3 regions of the Streptomyces sp. NPDC020801 genome follow, and region 1 is predicted to be linked to each of the others. Evidence: riboswitches for the same ligand, from Rfam matches in the RefSeq annotation. Region 1 holds a riboswitch; each other region holds the start of a gene.
What was found. Region 1 has a riboswitch for cyclic di-AMP ahead of ACH4UM_RS32335 (NlpC/P60 family protein). Riboswitches for the same ligand answer to the same signal wherever they lie in the genome.

Region 1 (5,742 bases):
CCGGAAGACGGGGCAGGCGGGGCCTGCGGGGCCGGTGAGGCGGACGGGGTCGGCCGGGCAGGCCGGCCGGTCGCGGCGTGCGAGGCGTCATCACAGGTCTCCGAAGGTCATCCGGGCCACCCACTTGGTGTTCAGCACGCCGGGCGCCGCGGGCACGATGACGCGGGCGGGGTAGCCGTGGTCCGGTGTCAGGTCCTCGCCGTTGACGTACAGGGCGAGCAGGGAGAGCGGGTCGCGGACCTGGTTGGCGCGCAGGGCGGCCCGGCGGAAGGCGCCGTGCCGCTGGAGCGACTCCACCAGGACGTCGGGCGCGTCGTCGTGGCCGACCAGCGCCGCGAGGTCGCGCAGTCGCACGCCGCGCCACCACTGGTCGGAGGTCGACCAGCCCTCCACGCAGGCGATGGGCAGCGCCGAGCTGTGCAGCGGCAGCCGCAGCAGGTCGGCGCGGCTGAGCCGGACGGTGCCGGTGCGGCCGGTGACGACCAGTCGCCACGCCTCCTCACCGGTCTCGGCCGCGTCGATCCCCGCGTACTCGGCGGTCTTGTTGATCTGGAAGCCGCCGGGCCCGCTGCCCGGCTCGGCCCCGCCGTGCGGGGCGAGCAGGGCGGTTCGCCGCAGTGGTCCGTCGAAGCCGCGGCCGGCGGTGGTGACGAACAGCAGCAGCGAGCCGCCGCCGACCAGCCAGAGCGCCCCGCGACGCGACACGGTGGGCGGGTCGGGCCTCGGGGAGACCAGGTCTCCCGTCTCCCGCACCGTCGCCGGCTCCGCCTTCGCCCGCGTCCGCCGCACGTTGCGCACAGCCGCGGGCAGCTTCAGGGCGGCGTGTACGACGAAGGCGGCGAAGAACACCCATGCGCCGTAGAAGTGCAGCGGGTAGAAGGAACCGGGGAAGACGTAGTCCAACTGGACGTTCAGCACCCCGGTGGTGAACTCGAACAGGCCGCCCCCGACGAGCAGCAGCAGCGAGATCCGCTCCAGGGCGTGGGCCAGCGAGCGGGCCGGGGGCAGCGCGAACAGTCTGGGCACCACTGACCACAGCTTGGCCAGCAGGACGGGGATCAGCGTGATCCCGAGCGTGACGTGGACGTTCTGGGTGAGCCGGTACAGCCAGACCGGACGCGTCGGCCACGTGAAGAGGTAGAAGCCGAGGAGGCCCTTGCCGGGAGTCTGGTCGTTCACCGCGGACAGGCCCGGGTTGTAGGCGGCGTAGGAGACCAGCCCCGTCACGAACAGCACGGTGATGCCGACGAGCAGGACGAGGCCCAGCACCGAGGTGAACCAGGGGCCGCGCAGGGGGCTGCGCCAGAAGCCGGGGGAGGTGGGGAGCCGTTGATCGCTCATGTCCCGACCGTAGGACGGGACGGGGCCGAAGAGGGTCCGCAACCCATGACGAAACGCTGACATCCGGGCCGTGCGACCGGCGGTTCGCCGTCCGCCGACCTAGCGTTCCGATGTGACCCGCCGTCCTCACCCTCTGCTTCGCGACATGTCCGCCGCCCTGGCCGCCGCCGTGCTCGTCCTGGCGGCCGTCCTCGTCGGCCGCCGCATCCAGTCCGCCCACCACACCCTGTTCGTGCGCTGGCCTCCGCTGTTCGCCGTGTGGGACCCGCACCTGGGACCGGGCACACCTGCCGCCGTGCTGCTGGCGGTCGCCGTGGTGGCCCTCGGGCCACCACTCGCCCGGCGGCTGCCGTGGCGCCCTCTGCTCGCCGCCACCTGGGTCACGGCGATGGCCTGGACCTGGTCGCTCGCGCTGGTCGACGGCTGGAACCGAGGGGTGGCCACCCGGCTCACCGCCACCAACGAGTACCTCCGGGTGATCGGCCGCTTCCACGACATCCCGGCCACGCTCCGCGACTTCACCCACCACATCGTGGAGGGCTCCCCAGCCCCCTGGCCCGCCCACATCGCCGGCCATCCCCCGGCCGCGACGCTCACCTTCGTCCTGCTCGACCGCGCCGGACTGCGCGGCGGCGGCTGGGCCGGCGCCTGGTGCATCACCCTGGGAGCCACGGCGTGCGTGGCCGTACTGGTGGCCGTGCGTACGCTGGCCGGGGAGGACCTGGCGCGCCGGGCCGCGCCCTTCCTGGTGGCGGCACCGGCCGCGGTGTGGGTGGGCGCGTCGGCCGACGGCTGGTTCGCGGCCGCGGCCGCCTGGTCCGTCGCGCTGCTCGCCCTGGCGGTGGCGGGGCGGTCGCGCCCGGGAACCCGGGCGGCGGCCGCTTTCGGATCAGGGCTGCTGTTCGGCCTGACCTGCTATCTGTCGTACGGCCTCACGCTGTTCGCGGTGATCGGGGCGGGCGTGGTGCTGCTGGGGCGCGTGCGGGCAGGGGCGCTGTTGCGGGGGCTGCCGCTGCTCCTCGCCGGGCTGGCCGTCGTGCCGGTGCTGTTCTCGCTCGCCGGTTTCAACTGGTGGGAGGCCTACCGGCTGCTGGTCACGCGGTACTACCAGGGGATCGGTGGCATCCGGCCCTACGGCTACTGGGTGTGGGCGAACCTGGCCTGCACCGTGCTGATCACGGGGCCGGCCACGGCGGCCGGCCTGTTCCGGGCAGGCACCGCGACGGTCCGCCACCGCAGGGGAGTCCTGGCCTGGAACACCGGCCCGCGCCCGATCCCCGCGAGCCCGGATGCCGGAGCGAGCCCAAGCCCCACGAGCCCGGATGCATGCCCCAAGACCAACCCCACGACCCCGGATGCAGGCCCGAAGACCAACCCCACGACCCCGGATGCAGGACGGAGGACGAAGCCGGGGCCGAGCCCGGCCGGCGGTCCGGCGACCGCCGAGGCCCGCCTCGGCCTGCTCGTGCTCTGCGCCCTGCTCGCGCTCCTCGCCGCCGACGTTTCCGGCATGAGCAAGGCGGAGACGGAACGCATCTGGCTCCCCTTCGCGATGTGGCTGCTTCCGGCCTGCGCCCTGCTCACCCGCCCCCGGGGCTGGCTGGCCGCCCAGACCCTGCTTGCGCTGCTGCTCAACCACCTGCTGCTGACGGGCTGGTGACACCCGACCCGGAAAGGTCACGAAAACGTATCGGACATTTCGCCCTTCAACCTTCACACGAGGCACACACGTTCGCTAAGTTGACGTCCAGGCCGCACGATTGCCTCCGGCGAGTCCCGTCGGATCGTGCGACCTCCGCCGAGTCCGGTCCGCCCAGCGGCCGGCCGGAGCCGGGGACCCGACCGACATTGGGGTGAATCGGCCCAACCGCCCATCGGCGCAAGGGACGTAGGGCACGCCTTCCGAAGCACCACCCGCCCGAACCCGACAGCTGACCCGGTAGGCGGGCTACGGAAGGAGTGCGTCTTCATTGGCGCCGGAACGACCCTCGCCCGAGGTTGAGCGGCGGATCAACAGCCTCTACGACCAGGCCGAGACCGCCACGGGGAACTACAACGCCACCCGCGCGATGAGCAAGGGCGGGCGTACGAGGCCCGACTCGGCGCTCGGGGGCGCCGCCAGGCGGGCCGATCCGACCCTGGAGAGCGTGGCCAAGCAGTGGTTCGACGTGGCACGTGCCCAGTTGGGGCCGAGCGTGCCCGCCGCACTGCCGCCCGGCCGCCGGCCGAACCCCGCCAACTCCCGGGGTGCGGGGCCGCGGAGGCGCCCCGTGGAGGGTCCGCGGACACCTGGACCGGAGGGGACCGGCCCGTCCCTGCTGGAACTGACCGCCGGCCCCGCGGCTTCGGCTCCCGCCAGACCGGTACCGGAGTTGACCGCCGGAGTGACGGACACGACGGCCACGGCACGGCCCGTACCGGAGTTGACCGCCGGGCCCGCCGCCACCGCGGTGGCCGCCGGGCCGGTCGCGGAACTGCCCGCCGCGCCCCTGGCGGCGCTGCCCGCCGTGCCCGAGCCGCGGACGGAGGCCGCCGGCGCCGCGTCGTCCGCGTCCGCCGCCCGGCCCTGGCAGCCCGCGTTGCGGTCCTCCAAGGACCAGCTGCAGAGCAAGCTCACCCGGGCCCGCGAGCTGCTGTCCGGGCAGGCCGCACCGCACGCCACGCAGCCGCTCGCCGTGGCCGGGGCCCGGCCGGCCGAGCAGGAGTCCTGGCTAGCCTCGGTGAGGGGGCTCCGGCCCGCCGCCGAGGAATCCTGGTCCACCGCCGAGGAATCCTGGACCGCTCCTTCCGAGGGACCGGCGCAGGGGCCGCCGCAGCCCGTCGCATCCCTCGACACGGCCGCCCGCCCGGACGCGACCGCGCTCATGGACACGCCGTCGTCACCGGGCACGTATGCGTCAGCCGGCTCGTACGCCGCACCCGGCGCGTCTCCGGCTTTCGGCACGCCGCTGGCCCTGGGCACGTCACCGTCTCCCGGGACGGCCCCCTCGTTCGACGCCGCCCCCTCCTTCGACGCCGCCCCCTCCTTCGACGCCGCCGCTTCCTTCGCCCCCTCCTACGACGCCGTCCCGTCACTCGGCGCCACCGCGCTGTTCGACTCCGGCCCGACGGGCGGCCGGGGACCGGCCGCGGACGCCGGTGTTCCCCTCGGTGTCCCTGCCGTCGCAACCCCCACCGCGCCCACCGCCCCCGCCCCAGCCGTGGACCTCGGCGCAACAGCCGCCTCGGCCTACGAGAGGAAGGCCGTCAAGGCGCTCGCCTTCGCCCGTGCGCAGATCGGCCGGCCGTGTGTCTGGGGCGCCACCGGACCGGACTCGTACGACTGTTCCAGCCTGGTCCAGACCGCCTGGCGGGTCGCCGGGGTGGCACTGCCACGTACCGCCTACGAGCAGTCCGGCTCCGGCGCCCCGATCCAGCTGGCCGAGCTGCGGCCCGGGGATCTGGTCTTCTTCCACGGCGACGTCAGCCACGTCGGCCTCTACGGCGGCAACGGCACGATGGTCCACGCCCCGAGTCCGGGGGCACCGATACGCGAGGAGTCGATCTTCTTCGCGGGCCCCCAGGCCATCCACAGCGCGATCCGGCCCGCCTGAGGCCCCGTGACCGAAGATTTCGGGGCGGGCACTCGGGCCCGGCACGCCGGCCCGGGTGCCGCGGCCGGCACCCGCCGCGGGCTGGTCGGTGCCGTGCGCCGGGCGCGGGCTGGTCGGTGCCGTGCGCCCAGTGCTGTGGCCGGAAGGGTTTGCCGGAAAGCTCGCGGCGTCCGGTGCGGTGCATCGCAAGGCGGAGCATCGCCCGCGTACTGGACGTACCCGGGTGCTGCGACAACGCGGCGAGGTGCCGTGCCGGGCGTCGCAAGCCGGTGAACCCTTCCGATCGCAGCACCGGCGCACGGCCCGCCCGCGCGGCGAGCTAGGCGCTCTTGCGGCCCACTCCGGCGTACACCCAGTACTGGGAGGGGTTCTCGGGGATCTCCTCCGCCCGGTCCGGGCGCCACAGCGGGACGTAGACCAGGCCGGGGTCCACCAGGTCGAAGCCGTCGAAGAGGGCCCCGATCTGGTCGTGGGAGCGGGCCGTCACCGGAGAGGTGGCCCGGTCGCGGTACAACTGCCCGACGGCGGCCGCCGTGTCCGGGCGGTCCTCGTCCGTGGCGTGGGTCAGGGCCAGCCAGCTGCCCGCAGGCAGTGCGTCCCGGAAGGCGGCCACGATGCCGGCCGGATCCTCCTCGGGCGTGACGAAGTGCAGAATCGTGATCATCAGGACGGCGACCGGCTGCCCGAAGTCGATGAGCGCCCGCACCCGGGGCGAGGAGAGGATCTCGGCAGGTCTGCGGATGTCGGCGGCCACGATCGCCGCGTCCGGATTGTCGGCGAGCAGCGCCTCGCTGTGCGCGACCGCGAC
Region 2 (5,742 bases), on a different contig from region 1:
GCGAGGTCAGGGCGCAGCGCAGCTGGTCGATCTCCTCGTGCAGCCGCTCGTGCTCCAGCACCAGGTCGGTGGTGGACAGCGGCTGGAGAGGGTGCCGCTTGGAAATCGCGAAGAACACCATGGCAATCCCCTGGGTCGTCGAGCGGCCGTACTTCCAGCTTCACCCAGGAGGACGCCGCGCACGACCCGGCGCCGCCCGGACGGCCCGCCCCGAAGAGCTGCCCCAGCTACGTACGTCCTGTACATTCTTTACAGGGACCTCTTCGCCGGAGGCGGCCCCTGCCCGCATGGAAGGGGCGTGTCATGACCCGAGCATCCGCCCGCCACGTCCTTCCGGGGTCCACCGAGCGCACCAGCGCCGGTCACCGGACCCTGGACCCCTGCGCGAAGCTGCTGGAGGAGCGCATCGTCGTTCTCGGCACACCGATCGACGACACCGCGGCGAACGACGTCGTCGCTCGGTTCGTCCTCCTGGAGCACCAGGACCCCGGCCGGGACATCTCGCTGTACATCGACTCCCCCGGCGGCCCGTTCGAGGCGATGGCGGCCGTCCACGACACGATGCGCTTCGTCGGCTGCGACGTGGAGACGGTCTGCGTGGGCCGGGCAGCCTCCACCGCCGCCGTGCTGCTGGCCGCCGGCACCCCCGGCAAGCGGTACGCGCTGCCGGGCGCCCGCGTGGTCCTCCAGCAGCCCTCGCTGCCCGAGCCGGTGTGCGGGCAGACGTCCGACCTGGCCGTCCGGGCCGAGGAGTTGCTGCGCGTCCGGGCCCGTCTGGCGGACATGCTCGTACGGCACACCGGGCGCACCCGGGAACAGGTGCGCGCGGACCTGGAGCGGGAGCGGGTCCTGGACGCGGCGGGCGCGCTGGAGTACGGGCTGGTGGACCGTGTCGTCCCCCACCGCGCGGCTCCGCGCACCGAGCCGGACGCGAGGTGACCGGCCCGATGCCACCGGCCGAGCCGCCGCCACCGCCGCTGCCGGCGCTGACACGGGCGGAGGGGGAGCTGATCGACCGTACCTCGACGCGGCCGATCTGCCCGGCCGCGTCAACCCCGCCCTGCACGGGGGCACCTATCGGAGCCTGAGGGCCGCTCAGGCGCTGGTCGCCAAGGCGGCCGAGCTGCGCGACGCGCTGACCCTGATGCACCAGCGGGGCGAGACCGAACTGCACACGGCCACCCTGGCGCGGGCCCTGCGCGTCCTGGACGGCGAGCGGCGCACGGCCCGCGTCACCGTGCCGCCGCCCTGCGCAAGTTGACGTCCCCACGGCCGGACGTCCCGTCGACGGCGGAACACGGGGCGTCCGGCCGTGAGTCGAAACGGACCAAATGGCGTACCCCCTTCCGGCGTAGATTCGCCTCCTTTTTTGCGGCCGTCGCGGTTGCGCAACTCGGCTGCCCTAATGGCGGAATGGAACCTTCCGGTGCTGGTCCGGGGGTCATCGGGGAGGGAGACAGTCGTTCGAGCGCGCGGGTGTCCACCCGAACGGGTGAGTGGTGAGTAACAACACAAATCCCCGGTTCCGTTGGGATTTTCGGACATCGGTAGGTGAAGATCCCTGTCTGACGACAAGCCCCCGCCACAGCGGCGGGGCGGTCCGGGCGGACGCCGAGTCCTGCCGCCGCCCGGATGACCGGTCGACAGGAGTGGATCGGCAGGAGTGGAGGACCCAAGCACGACGGGTCGCCGGCACGGTCACGCCATGGCCGGGCCGAGCAGCCCTTGGGGTGAAGCCGCGTCTCGACGCGGCCGGGCAACTTCGCCAGCCCGAATCCGACAGGTCATCCTTCACAGGCGGCTGACGAAGGGTTGCGCATGACTGCGCTCAATCGTGTCCCGTCGCTGATGGCCCGGGCCGGTACGGCCTCTGCCCTGACCATTGCCGCCGTGGGCGGCTCGATCGTGGTCCCGGGCGTCGCGTCCGAGGCCTCGGCCGCGACCATGGCGACGAAGGCGCTTCAGGTCGCGGCGTCCAAGAAGGGCTCCCCCTACCAGTGGGGAGCGACCGGGCCGCGCCGGTTCGACTGCTCCGGACTCACGCTGTACTCGTTCAAGAAGGTGGGCAAGAGGCTGCCCCGCACGGCGGCCCAGCAGTACAACAAGACCCATCACATCTCCGCGAAGAACCGCCGCGCCGGGGACCTGGTGTTCTTCCACTCGGGCTCGTACGTCTACCACGTCGGCATCTACGCCGGCGGTGGCAAGATCTGGCATGCCCCGAAGACCGGGGACGTGGTGAGGCTTCAGAAGATCTGGACGCGCAGCGTCTGGTACGGCCGGGTCAGCTGACCCGCCCGGGCGCGGTGGCGGTGCCCTGACGCGCCGCCATCGCCCTCGGGTTGCCGCCGCCTCCCCCGGAGCCACCGCCCCCGGGCCGGCGCCCCCGGGCCACCGCACGTGCCGCGGCGGCACGGTTCCGGCCGCCGCGACGCCCTAAGGTTCCTGCCGGCCCGCGGTCGTGACCGGGCGGACCGGGACCGTCCACGGAAGCTCGATGCAGACCGTCTTGCCGCCCTCGCGGGTGGGCCGCACGGTCAGCCTGCCGCCGCACTCCGCGGTGAGCCACCGGATGATCACCATCCCCCGGCCGTTGTCCTGCTGGACGGCGGCCGGCAGTCGTTTCGGGAACCGCGGATGGCTGTCGGTGACCCCGATGCGCAGCCATTCGTCGCGCTCCAGGACGAGGTCCACCGTGAAGGTGGGGGACTGCCCGAACGTGTGCTGTACCGCGTTCGTGGCGAGTTCGGAGACGATGAGCCGGACGGTGTCGGCGGTGTCCGTCCCGGACGGCAGTCCCCACTCGGCCAGGGTGCTCACCACATAGGCCCGGGCCGCGGAGACCGAGGCGGGATCGCTCGGCAAGGTGACGGATGCTTCCAGATGGTCTGCCATGGCGACGCCGTCCCTTTCCCGCGGGACCGCGGTCCGACACGGAGTGGATGGTTCGAGTACGGTCCCGGACTGGTGCTTCGCCGTCAGACTGCCATCACCGCGCCGGTCCGGGTGGCGATCCACCAAGATATGCATATATCTGTCGCTCGAAGCGGTGAACTCTGCGACGGCAGGCCGTATCGGGGCGGCTCGGAAGGAGTAAGGAGTAGCCCATGCAGCACGGTCCCGCGGTGCGCCGCCGGAAACTGGGCGCCGAACTGCGCGCGCTGCGCACCGGTGCGGGTCTCACCAGTGGTGAAGCGGCGCGCCTGGTGGGCTGGCACCAGTCCAAGGTCAGCCGGATCGAGACAGGATCCAGCGGGGCCAAACCGGCCGATGTGCGGTTACTCCTGGACGCGTACGCGGTCCGGGACGCCCAGCTGCGCGAGCTGCTGCTGGTGCTGGCCGGCTCCGACGACGGCGGTGGCCGGCACCACTGGTGGCACGCCTACCGCGGCGTACTGCCGCCGACCTACCGGGACTTCATCAGTCTCGAGTCACAGGCGAGCGGCATGCGCACCCTGGAGACCTCGGTCGTCCCCGGACTGCTGCAGACCCCCGAGTACGCGCGTGCGGTCACCCGGGCCGCCGTGGAGGGGCTCGACGACGAGCGGCTGGACGCGCTGGTGGAGGTGCGGCTGGCCCGGCAGGACGTGCTGCGGGCGCGGCCACCGCTGGAGCTGAGCGCGGTCCTGGACGAGGCGGTGCTGCGCCGGGAGATCGGCGGCCCGAAGATCATGGCGCGCCAGCTGGAGCGGCTGACGGAGGCGGCACGGCTGCCCCAAGTGCGGCTTCAGGTACTGCCGTTCGCCGCCGGGGCGCATATCGGCCTCACAGGGCCTTTCGTTATCTTCTCATTTTCGAACACTTCTGATCTGGACGTGGTTGTTCTCGACCACTTGACGAGTAGCCTCTACCTCGAACGGAAAGAAGACCTAGAGGCCTACACCGAGGCCTTCGACACCCTTCGGAGCCACGCCCTTTCGCCCGAGGACTCGTTGGACTTCATCGCCGGGATACACCGGGAAAGGTGACGGCGCTCCACCGCGTCAAGGAGGCACCTTGTCTGCTCTGCCTCGGAACGTACCTTCCAGTACCCAACTGCCCGCTGCGCGATGGCTGCGCAGCAGCTACAGCACGGGAGCCAACAACTGCGTCGAAACGGCCCGGCCGGTCTCAGGACCGTGGGCCGGACTGCTCGCCGTGCGCGACTCCAAGGACCCGGCCGGGCCCGCGCTGCTCTTCTCCCCCGGGAGCTGGGCGGACTTCACGGCCGCGGTCCACCGCTTCTAGAACCGGACCCGGCGACGCACGGCCGTGTCACGCCGACTCATGGTCGCGTCTCGCCGATGACTGCCACAGCACGTTCGATCTGCGCCCCGGAGAGGTCCGCGCGGGCGGTCAGCCGCAGCCGTGAAATGCCGTCGGGCACGGAAGGAGGACGGAAACAGCCCACGGCCAGCCCCGCGGCGCGGCAGTCGGCCGCCCATCGCACGGCCCCCTCCGGGGACGGCGCGCGCACCGAGACCACCGCGGCGTCCGGACGCACCGCCTCCAGGCCCGCGGCGGTCAGCCGCGCATGGAGTTCACTCGCCACCGCACGCGCGCGTGCCGCCCGCTCCGGCTCGCGGCGCAGCAGTCTCAGCGCCGCCAGGGCCGCGCCCGCCGCCGCGGGGGCCAGGCCCGTGTCGAAGATGAAGGTCCGGGCCGCGTTGACCAGGTGGTCGATCACCCGCGCGGGGCCGAGCACGGCCCCGCCCTGACTGCCGAGCGACTTGGACAGCGTGACCGTCACGACCACGTCGCCGGCACCCGCGAGCCCCGCCGCGTGCGGGGCGCCGCGGCCGCCGGCGCCCAGCACGCCGAGCCCGTGGGCGTCGTCCACGACGAGCCCCGCGCCGTGTTCCCGGCAGACCGCGGCGAACTCCGCGAGCGGTGCCGCGTCTCCGTCGACCGAGAACACCGTGTCGGAGACGAGGACCGACGGGCCCTCGTGCGTGCCGAGCGCCTTGCGCACGGCCTCCGGCTCGGCGTGCGCGACGACCTGCGTGGTGCCACGGGCCAGCCGGCAGCCGTCGATGAGCGAGGCGTGGTTGCCCGCGTCGGAGACGACCAGCGTGCCGTGCGGCGCGAGTGCGGTGACCGCGGCGAGGTTGGCCGCGTACCCGGAGGAGAAGACCAGGGCCGCCTCGAAGCCGCAGAAGGCGGCCAGCTCGCGCTCCAGTTCGGTGTGCAGCTCGGTGGTGCCGGTGACCAGCCGGGAGCCGGTGGAGCCACCGCCCCAGGCACGCGCCGCGGCCGCCGCGCCCTCGGTCACCTCCGGATGGCGGGCGAGCCCGAGGTAGTCGTTGCTCGCCAGGTCCAGCAGCGGCGAGTCGGCCGGGCGGGGGCGCAGGGTCCGTACGAGTCCGGCCCGGCGGCGTGCGTCCGCCTGCTCGTCGATCCAGCCGAACGCCATGGGTCCTCCGGGGCTTTTGTAGGCAGTGCACAGACCCTAGCGGGACGACCCGCCGCCCATGGTGTGGCAATACCCACACGTCGATGGGTCTCTGTTGTGCAAACTCTCCTTGGCCCCGGGCGGCCCGGTAGGACAGGATCGGCTCTCATGGACCTGCTGAACACGCTGGTGGACAAGGGGCTTCGGCGCGAGCTGCCGACCCGTGAGGAAGCTCTGGCCGTGCTGGCCACCTCCGACGACGACCTGCTCGACGTGGTGGCCGCGGCCGGAAAGGTGCGCCGTCACTGGTTCGGCCGGCGGGTGAAACTCAACTATCTCGTCAACCTCAAGTCCGGCCTGTGCCCCGAGGA
Region 3 (5,742 bases), on a different contig from region 1:
CGCGTACGTCGTCGACAACCCGGAACTCGCCGACCTCGCCGCGCGTTTCATCAAACAGATCGGCTTCACCGGAATCATCGACCTCGACCTGCGCTTCGACCGGCGCGACGGACAGTACAAGCTCCTCGACTTCAATCCGCGCATGGGCGCCCAGTTCCGGCTCTTCGAGAACGAGTCGGGGGTGGACGTCGTGCGTGCCATGCACCTCGATCTGACCGGGCGTCCCGTTCCGGAGGGGGAACAGCGGGCCGGTCACCGGTTCGTCGTGGAGAACATCGACCTGCCCGCCCTGCTCGCCTACCGCCGCAGCGGCTATACGACGCCGCACGCGCCGATGAAGGCGAGCGGGACCGAGCTGGCCTGGCTCGCGGGTGACGACCCGCTGCCGTTCCTCACGATGCTCGCGCGCTTCGTCCGGCCGGGCGCGAAGCACCTCTACCAGCTGTGGCGGACCAACCGCCGTGGCGGCAGCACCGGTCCGGGCAGCTGACACCGCACGTCCCGGCCGGCGGCACGACCGGTTCGGACGGCCCGCTCGCCTTCCCGACCGGCGGCACGACCGTCCGGGCGGCCCGTCCCGCCGTCCGAGCCCGCCCACGAAGTGACGCATCCGCACGTCAGCACGTTCAGCAGCACGTCCTGGGGAGGGACTTCGTGAACCAACCGGTAGCAGTCATCGGTGCCGGGCCGTTCGGCCTGTCCACCGCCGCCCATCTGCGAGCGCGCGGCGCCCCCGTGCGCGCCTTCGGCGAGCCCATGGTCAGCTGGCGCGACCACATGCCCGCCGGAATGCTGCTGAAGTCGACCCCGGTCGCCTCCAGCATCGGCTGCCCGCAGCGCGGCCACACCCTCGTCGACTACTGCGACGCGGCCGGCATCAAGCGATTGGTGACCGACGAGGACATCATCCCGGTCGAGACCTTCATCGGCTACGGCGAGTGGTTCCAGCAGAAGCTGGTGCCCGAGCTGGAGCGGGTGCGGGTGGTGTCGGTGGACCGGCGGCCGGGCGGCGGCTTCGAGCTGAAGCTGGACTCCGGGGAGCAGTTCACCGCCCGTGCGGTCGTGGTCGCGACGGGCCTTTCGGGCCTCGCCCATCTGCCGCCGGAGCTGGCCGCGGCCGCACCGGACGGCCCCGCACCCACCGGGCCGGTCTCGCACAGTTCTCAGCACCACGACCTGAGTGCCTTCGCCGGCAAGGAGCTGATCGTCGTCGGCGCCGGCCAGTCCGCACTGGAGACGGCGGTCCTCGCGGCGGAGGCCGGTGCGCGGGTGCGGGTGGTGTCACGGAGCCGCGGCAAGGTGGCCTTCGGCGCCCCGCCCTGGGCCCAGCCGAAGCTGCGCCCCGGGTCGCCCTTCGGCCGCGCCTGGTCGCTGTGGGCGCTGAGCCACTACCCGCACCCCTACCGCTACCTCCCGGCCCGCACCCGCCACTACCTGGTCCGCCGCGTGCTCGGCCCGCTCGGCGCCTGGTGGCTGCGCGACCGCTTCGAGGGCACCGTGCCGGTCCACGAGGTGAGCCGCATCGTCAGCGCCGGGACCACCGACGGCCGCCCGGCGCTGACCGTGCGCACCCTGGGCGGCAGCACCCGGGAACTGACCGGGGACCATGTCATCGCGGCGACCGGCTACCGCGTCGACATGGCCGCGATGGGCTTCCTCGGCCACGAGTTGCGCACCGGGCTCGCGGTCAGCCGCGGGGCCCCGAAACTCCGCGCGGGCTACGTCTCCTCCATCCCCGGCCTCTACTTCACCGGCCTGTCCGCGGCGGCCTCGTACGGCCCGGTGATGCGCTTCGTGTGCGGCACGGAGTTCGCCTCCCCGCGGCTGGCCGGGCACCTGGTGGCGGCGCACGGGTGAGCGCGGCGCCGCCCTCGCTGCCGAAGCACCGCTGGTGGCAAGGCAGTTGGGAGAAGCCGACCCGGGAGACGGTGGGCGCCGCCGTCGTCCGGATCTCGTTGGGCAGGTGGGGTGACGGGTCCGTATTCTCTGATCATGGCCGCCTCCCTCGCATATGCCCTCATCGCCACTGACCTGGACGGAACGCTGCTGCGCGGCGACGACACCCTGTCCGAACGGTCACTCGCCGCGCTCGCGCGGGTGGCGGCGGCCGGTGCCCGGCACCTCGTGGTGACGGGACGGCCGGCGCCGAGGGTGCGGGCGCTGCTCGACGCCCTGGGCACCACCGGGCTCGCGGTGTGCGGCCAGGGCGCGCAGCTCTACGACGCCGGAGCGGGCCGCCTGCTGTGGTCGGTCACCCTGGACCGCGAGCTCGCCGAGACCGCGCTCGGCAAGATCGAGGCCGAGGTGGGGGACGTGTACGCCGCGGTCGACCAGGACGGGGCCGACGGGCTGACGCTCATCGAGCCGGGGTACCTCATGCCGCACCCGACCCTGCCCGCGGTACGGGTCGACCGGCGCGACGACCTGTGGCGCGCGCCGATCAGCAAGGTGCTGCTGCGCCATCCCGCGCTGTCCGACGACGAGTTGGCGTCGGCCGCCCGGAGCGTGGTGGGCTCCCTCGCCACGGTCACCATGTCGGGCCCGGGAACCGTCGAACTCCAGCCGTGCGGCATCACCAAGGCGACCGGGCTGGCGCTGGCCGCCGAGCACTTGGGGCTGGGCAGGGAGAGTGCCCTCGCCTTCGGTGACATGCCCAACGACATCCCCATGTTCCAGTGGGCCGCCCGGGGCGTCGCCATGGCCAACGCCCATCCGGAACTCAAGGCGGTGGCCGACGAGGTCACCTTGTCGAACGAGGACGACGGAATCGCCGTCGTCCTCGAGCGGTTGTTTCCCTAGTGCTGCGACCGGGCGGGCGGTCGAGCGGGCTGTCGGTACGCGCCCGTCGGTACGCGCCCGTCGGTGTGCGCCCAGTACACGCCCGTCCTTACGCGCCTGTCAGTACGCGCCGAAGACGTTGTCGATCGAGCCGTAGCGGGCGGCCGCGTAGTTGCAGGCGGCCGCGATGTTCGCGACCGGGTCGTAGATGTCGAACGACGTGCCGGCCACGTGGTAGGCCCTGAAGGTCGGGTCGATGACCTGGAGCAGGCCCTTGGACGGGATGCCCCGGGCGGCGTTGGAGTCCCAGAGGTTGATGGCCCGCGGGTTGCCGGACGACTCGCGCATCACGTTGCGGTAGATGCCGTTGTAGGTGCCCGGGATGCCCTTCTGCCTCATGATCCCGAGCGACGCCCGGATCCAGCCGTCGAGGTTGTTCGGGTAGGCGACCGTGCCGGCCGCCGGGGCGGAGGTCGTGGGGGCCGCGGAGGCGCTGGTCGCACCGAGGAGCGGAAGCGCGAGGACGGCGGCACCCGTGCCGCTGACGGCCAGGGCGCGGACGAGACGAGCTATACGGGAACGGCGCTGACCGTTTGCAGGCATGGGGAATTCCTCTCCACCGCCTGCGAGGTGAGCTGTCGGGTTCGGGCGGGGAGGTGCCCGGCCGCGCTCCGAAGAGCACGGCTTCACCCCAAGCCGTTCCGGCACGGCGTACGAGTGTGACGTACGACGTCCGGCCCGGCGGCTTACCTGGGTCCCCCGCTCCTGCCGTGAGTGGTTCGGTCGATGGGTTCCCGGGCGGCGGCAGGATTAGGCGTCCGCCCGACGGCCGGGAACGTATGCGAGAGCACATATCCAGAACAAGTGCCTGATTCACACCTCGCCCCAATTGACCTTGATCTGAGGCGTATGAGGTACTTGATCCTTTGCGTCTGCCAAGGGTCAACTGGCGTGCGGCGGAAGGGGAAGCGGGGTGGGTGGGTGAGAGTGGCACTGAAGGGCGGGAGTGACCCAACTCACGGTTTGAACGACCCAAGGGCATTTGCGGCCAAGGGGACTTGGAATCTCAATAGGGGTAAATCGGACCGACCGGTGTCGACGGTGTGGGGCCGAAGTCCGACGGGGCGCGGCGGGGCGCGACGGGGTGCGGGCCGGGAGTGGGCCGAGGCGGGTCGGGGCCGCCGGGAGCAGCCGGGGGTGACCGGGGTGGAGGCGGCGCCGGGGTGGGTCGGGGTGCGCAAGGGTGGCGAGTGGCGGGTGGGTGGAGTCGGCGTGGCGGGCGTCGTGGCGGGCGTCGTGTCGAGTGACGTCGCGGCTCGCTCGTACGCGTGTACCGGCAGGCGTGCGTGCACACGAAGCGAGAGGGTGGGTAGAGAGGGGTAAGTCGATAAATATCTACTCATACGTGGTGATCAAAAACATATCGGGCGTGATCCGATACCGCCCGGCCTGTATCGGTGGGCGCTATCGGTGATCGAAACATGACCGGATACGCTGACTCGAGTGATGGCAGCGACCTATCGACAAACCGTGTAATCGCCAGCAGACACCAGCAGACAGGAGACCCCTCGTGACCGTCGTCGGGCCGTTCGGGCTGAGCGTGCGGGACCAGGCTCTCGAAGCCGATGTCCAGGCCGGATTGGCGGCTGTCGAGGAAGGGTTGCTCGAAGCCACCAAGAGCGAGGTTCCCTTCATCACGGAGGCCGCGCAGCACCTCGTCAAGGCGGGCGGGAAGCGGTTCCGCCCCCTGCTCGTGATGCTCGCGGCGCAGTTCGGGGACCCGTACGCGCCGGGCATCGTGCCGTCGGCCGTGGTCGTGGAGCTGACCCACCTCGCGACCCTCTACCACGACGACGTCATGGACGAGGCCGCCGTGCGGCGCGGGGTGGCCAGCGCGAACACCCGCTGGGGGAACTCGGTGGCGGTCCTGACCGGCGACTTCCTGTTCGCCCGGGCCTCGCAGATTCTCGCCGACCTCGGTCCCGAGGCGGTGCGGGTGCAGGCCGTGGCCTTCGAGCGGCTGGTCACCGGGCAGATCCTGGAGACGGCGGGCCCGCAGGACGGCCGGGACCCCGTCGACCACTACCTGGACGTGCTGGGCGGCAAGACGGGGTCGCTGGTGGCCGTGTCGTGCCGGTTCGGGGCGATGATGTCCGGGGCCGACGAGACGGTCGTGGACGTGCTGACGCAGTACGGCGAGCGGCTGGGCGTCGCCTTCCAGCTGGCGGACGACGTGCTGGACATCGCCTCCGACTCGCACGAGTCCGGGAAGACCCCGGGGACGGATCTGCGCGAGGGCATCGCGACACTTCCGGTGCTGCGGCTGCGTGAGCGCGCGGCGAGGCTGGGGCTGGCCGAGGACCTCGCGCTGTGCGAGCTGCTGGACTCCGACCTGAGCGACGACGCGCGGCACGCCGAGGCCCTGGCGGCGCTGCGGGTCCACCCGGCGCTGGAGCAGGCCCGGCGGGACACCGTGCGCTACGCCGAGGAGGCACGCGCCGCGCTGGCCCCCCTGCGCGAGTGCGACGCCAAGGTGGCGCTGATGGAGCTGTGCGACGCGGTGGTCCACCGGGCGGGGTGACCCTGCCGGCCCACGCCGGGCCCGCACCGCCATCCCGCACCCTGCACCCTGCACCGCCATCCCGCACCCCATAGCGCCACGCGCATCCCGCGTCCCGGCGCATCCCGCGTCCCGGCGCATCCCGCGTCCCGGCGCATCCGGCGCATCCGGCGCGTCCGGCACCGCCACGCGCGCCCCGCGTCGCCCCGCGCACCCCGCGTCGCCCCGCGCACCCCGAGCCGCGACTCCGCATGGCCTCCCAGCACCCTGTCCCGGTTCTCCTGCCCGGTGCCCCGACCATCCTTCGCACCCACCACTCCGTCCTCCGTGCTCCGCCTCCGGTCTTCCGCCTTGTGTCCCCTACGGGGCGGGGGAGGCGCGGCGCCGTCGCGTCATACCCCAGA

Region 2: another riboswitch for cyclic di-AMP. It lies ahead of ACH4UM_RS27740 (C40 family peptidase); the one in region 1 lies ahead of ACH4UM_RS32335 (NlpC/P60 family protein).
Region 3: another riboswitch for cyclic di-AMP. It lies ahead of ACH4UM_RS00545 (transglycosylase SLT domain-containing protein); the one in region 1 lies ahead of ACH4UM_RS32335 (NlpC/P60 family protein).

The regions. Positions count from the first base shown of each region.
Region 1 covers NZ_JBIRST010000020.1:107,053-112,794, forward strand. Annotated here, with positions in the region: gene ACH4UM_RS32320 (hypothetical protein) at 1-124, opposite strand, end outside; gene ACH4UM_RS32325 (molybdopterin-dependent oxidoreductase) at 91-1,341, opposite strand; gene ACH4UM_RS32330 (hypothetical protein) at 1,487-3,001, shown strand; cyclic di-AMP (ydaO/yuaA leader) riboswitch at 3,128-3,303, shown strand; gene ACH4UM_RS32335 (NlpC/P60 family protein) at 3,312-4,934, shown strand; gene ACH4UM_RS32340 (SAM-dependent methyltransferase) at 5,254-5,742, opposite strand, start outside.
Region 2 covers NZ_JBIRST010000015.1:82,201-87,942, forward strand. Annotated here, with positions in the region: gene ACH4UM_RS27725 (ANTAR domain-containing protein) at 1-121, opposite strand, end outside; gene ACH4UM_RS27730 (ATP-dependent Clp protease proteolytic subunit) at 304-939, shown strand; partial or broken gene ACH4UM_RS27735 (hypothetical protein) at 948-1,261, shown strand; cyclic di-AMP (ydaO/yuaA leader) riboswitch at 1,600-1,815, shown strand; gene ACH4UM_RS27740 (C40 family peptidase) at 1,819-2,292, shown strand; gene ACH4UM_RS27745 (ATP-binding protein) at 2,437-2,895, opposite strand; gene ACH4UM_RS27750 (helix-turn-helix domain-containing protein) at 3,108-3,968, shown strand; gene ACH4UM_RS27755 (DUF397 domain-containing protein) at 3,997-4,227, shown strand; gene ACH4UM_RS27760 (8-amino-7-oxononanoate synthase) at 4,265-5,392, opposite strand; gene bioB (biotin synthase BioB) at 5,540-5,742, shown strand, end outside.
Region 3 covers NZ_JBIRST010000001.1:113,570-119,311, forward strand. Annotated here, with positions in the region: gene ACH4UM_RS00530 (ATP-grasp domain-containing protein) at 1-490, shown strand, start outside; gene ACH4UM_RS00535 (FAD-dependent oxidoreductase) at 655-1,857, shown strand; gene ACH4UM_RS00540 (HAD family hydrolase) at 1,993-2,799, shown strand; gene ACH4UM_RS00545 (transglycosylase SLT domain-containing protein) at 2,899-3,381, opposite strand; cyclic di-AMP (ydaO/yuaA leader) riboswitch at 3,386-3,573, opposite strand; gene ACH4UM_RS00550 (polyprenyl synthetase family protein) at 4,349-5,359, shown strand.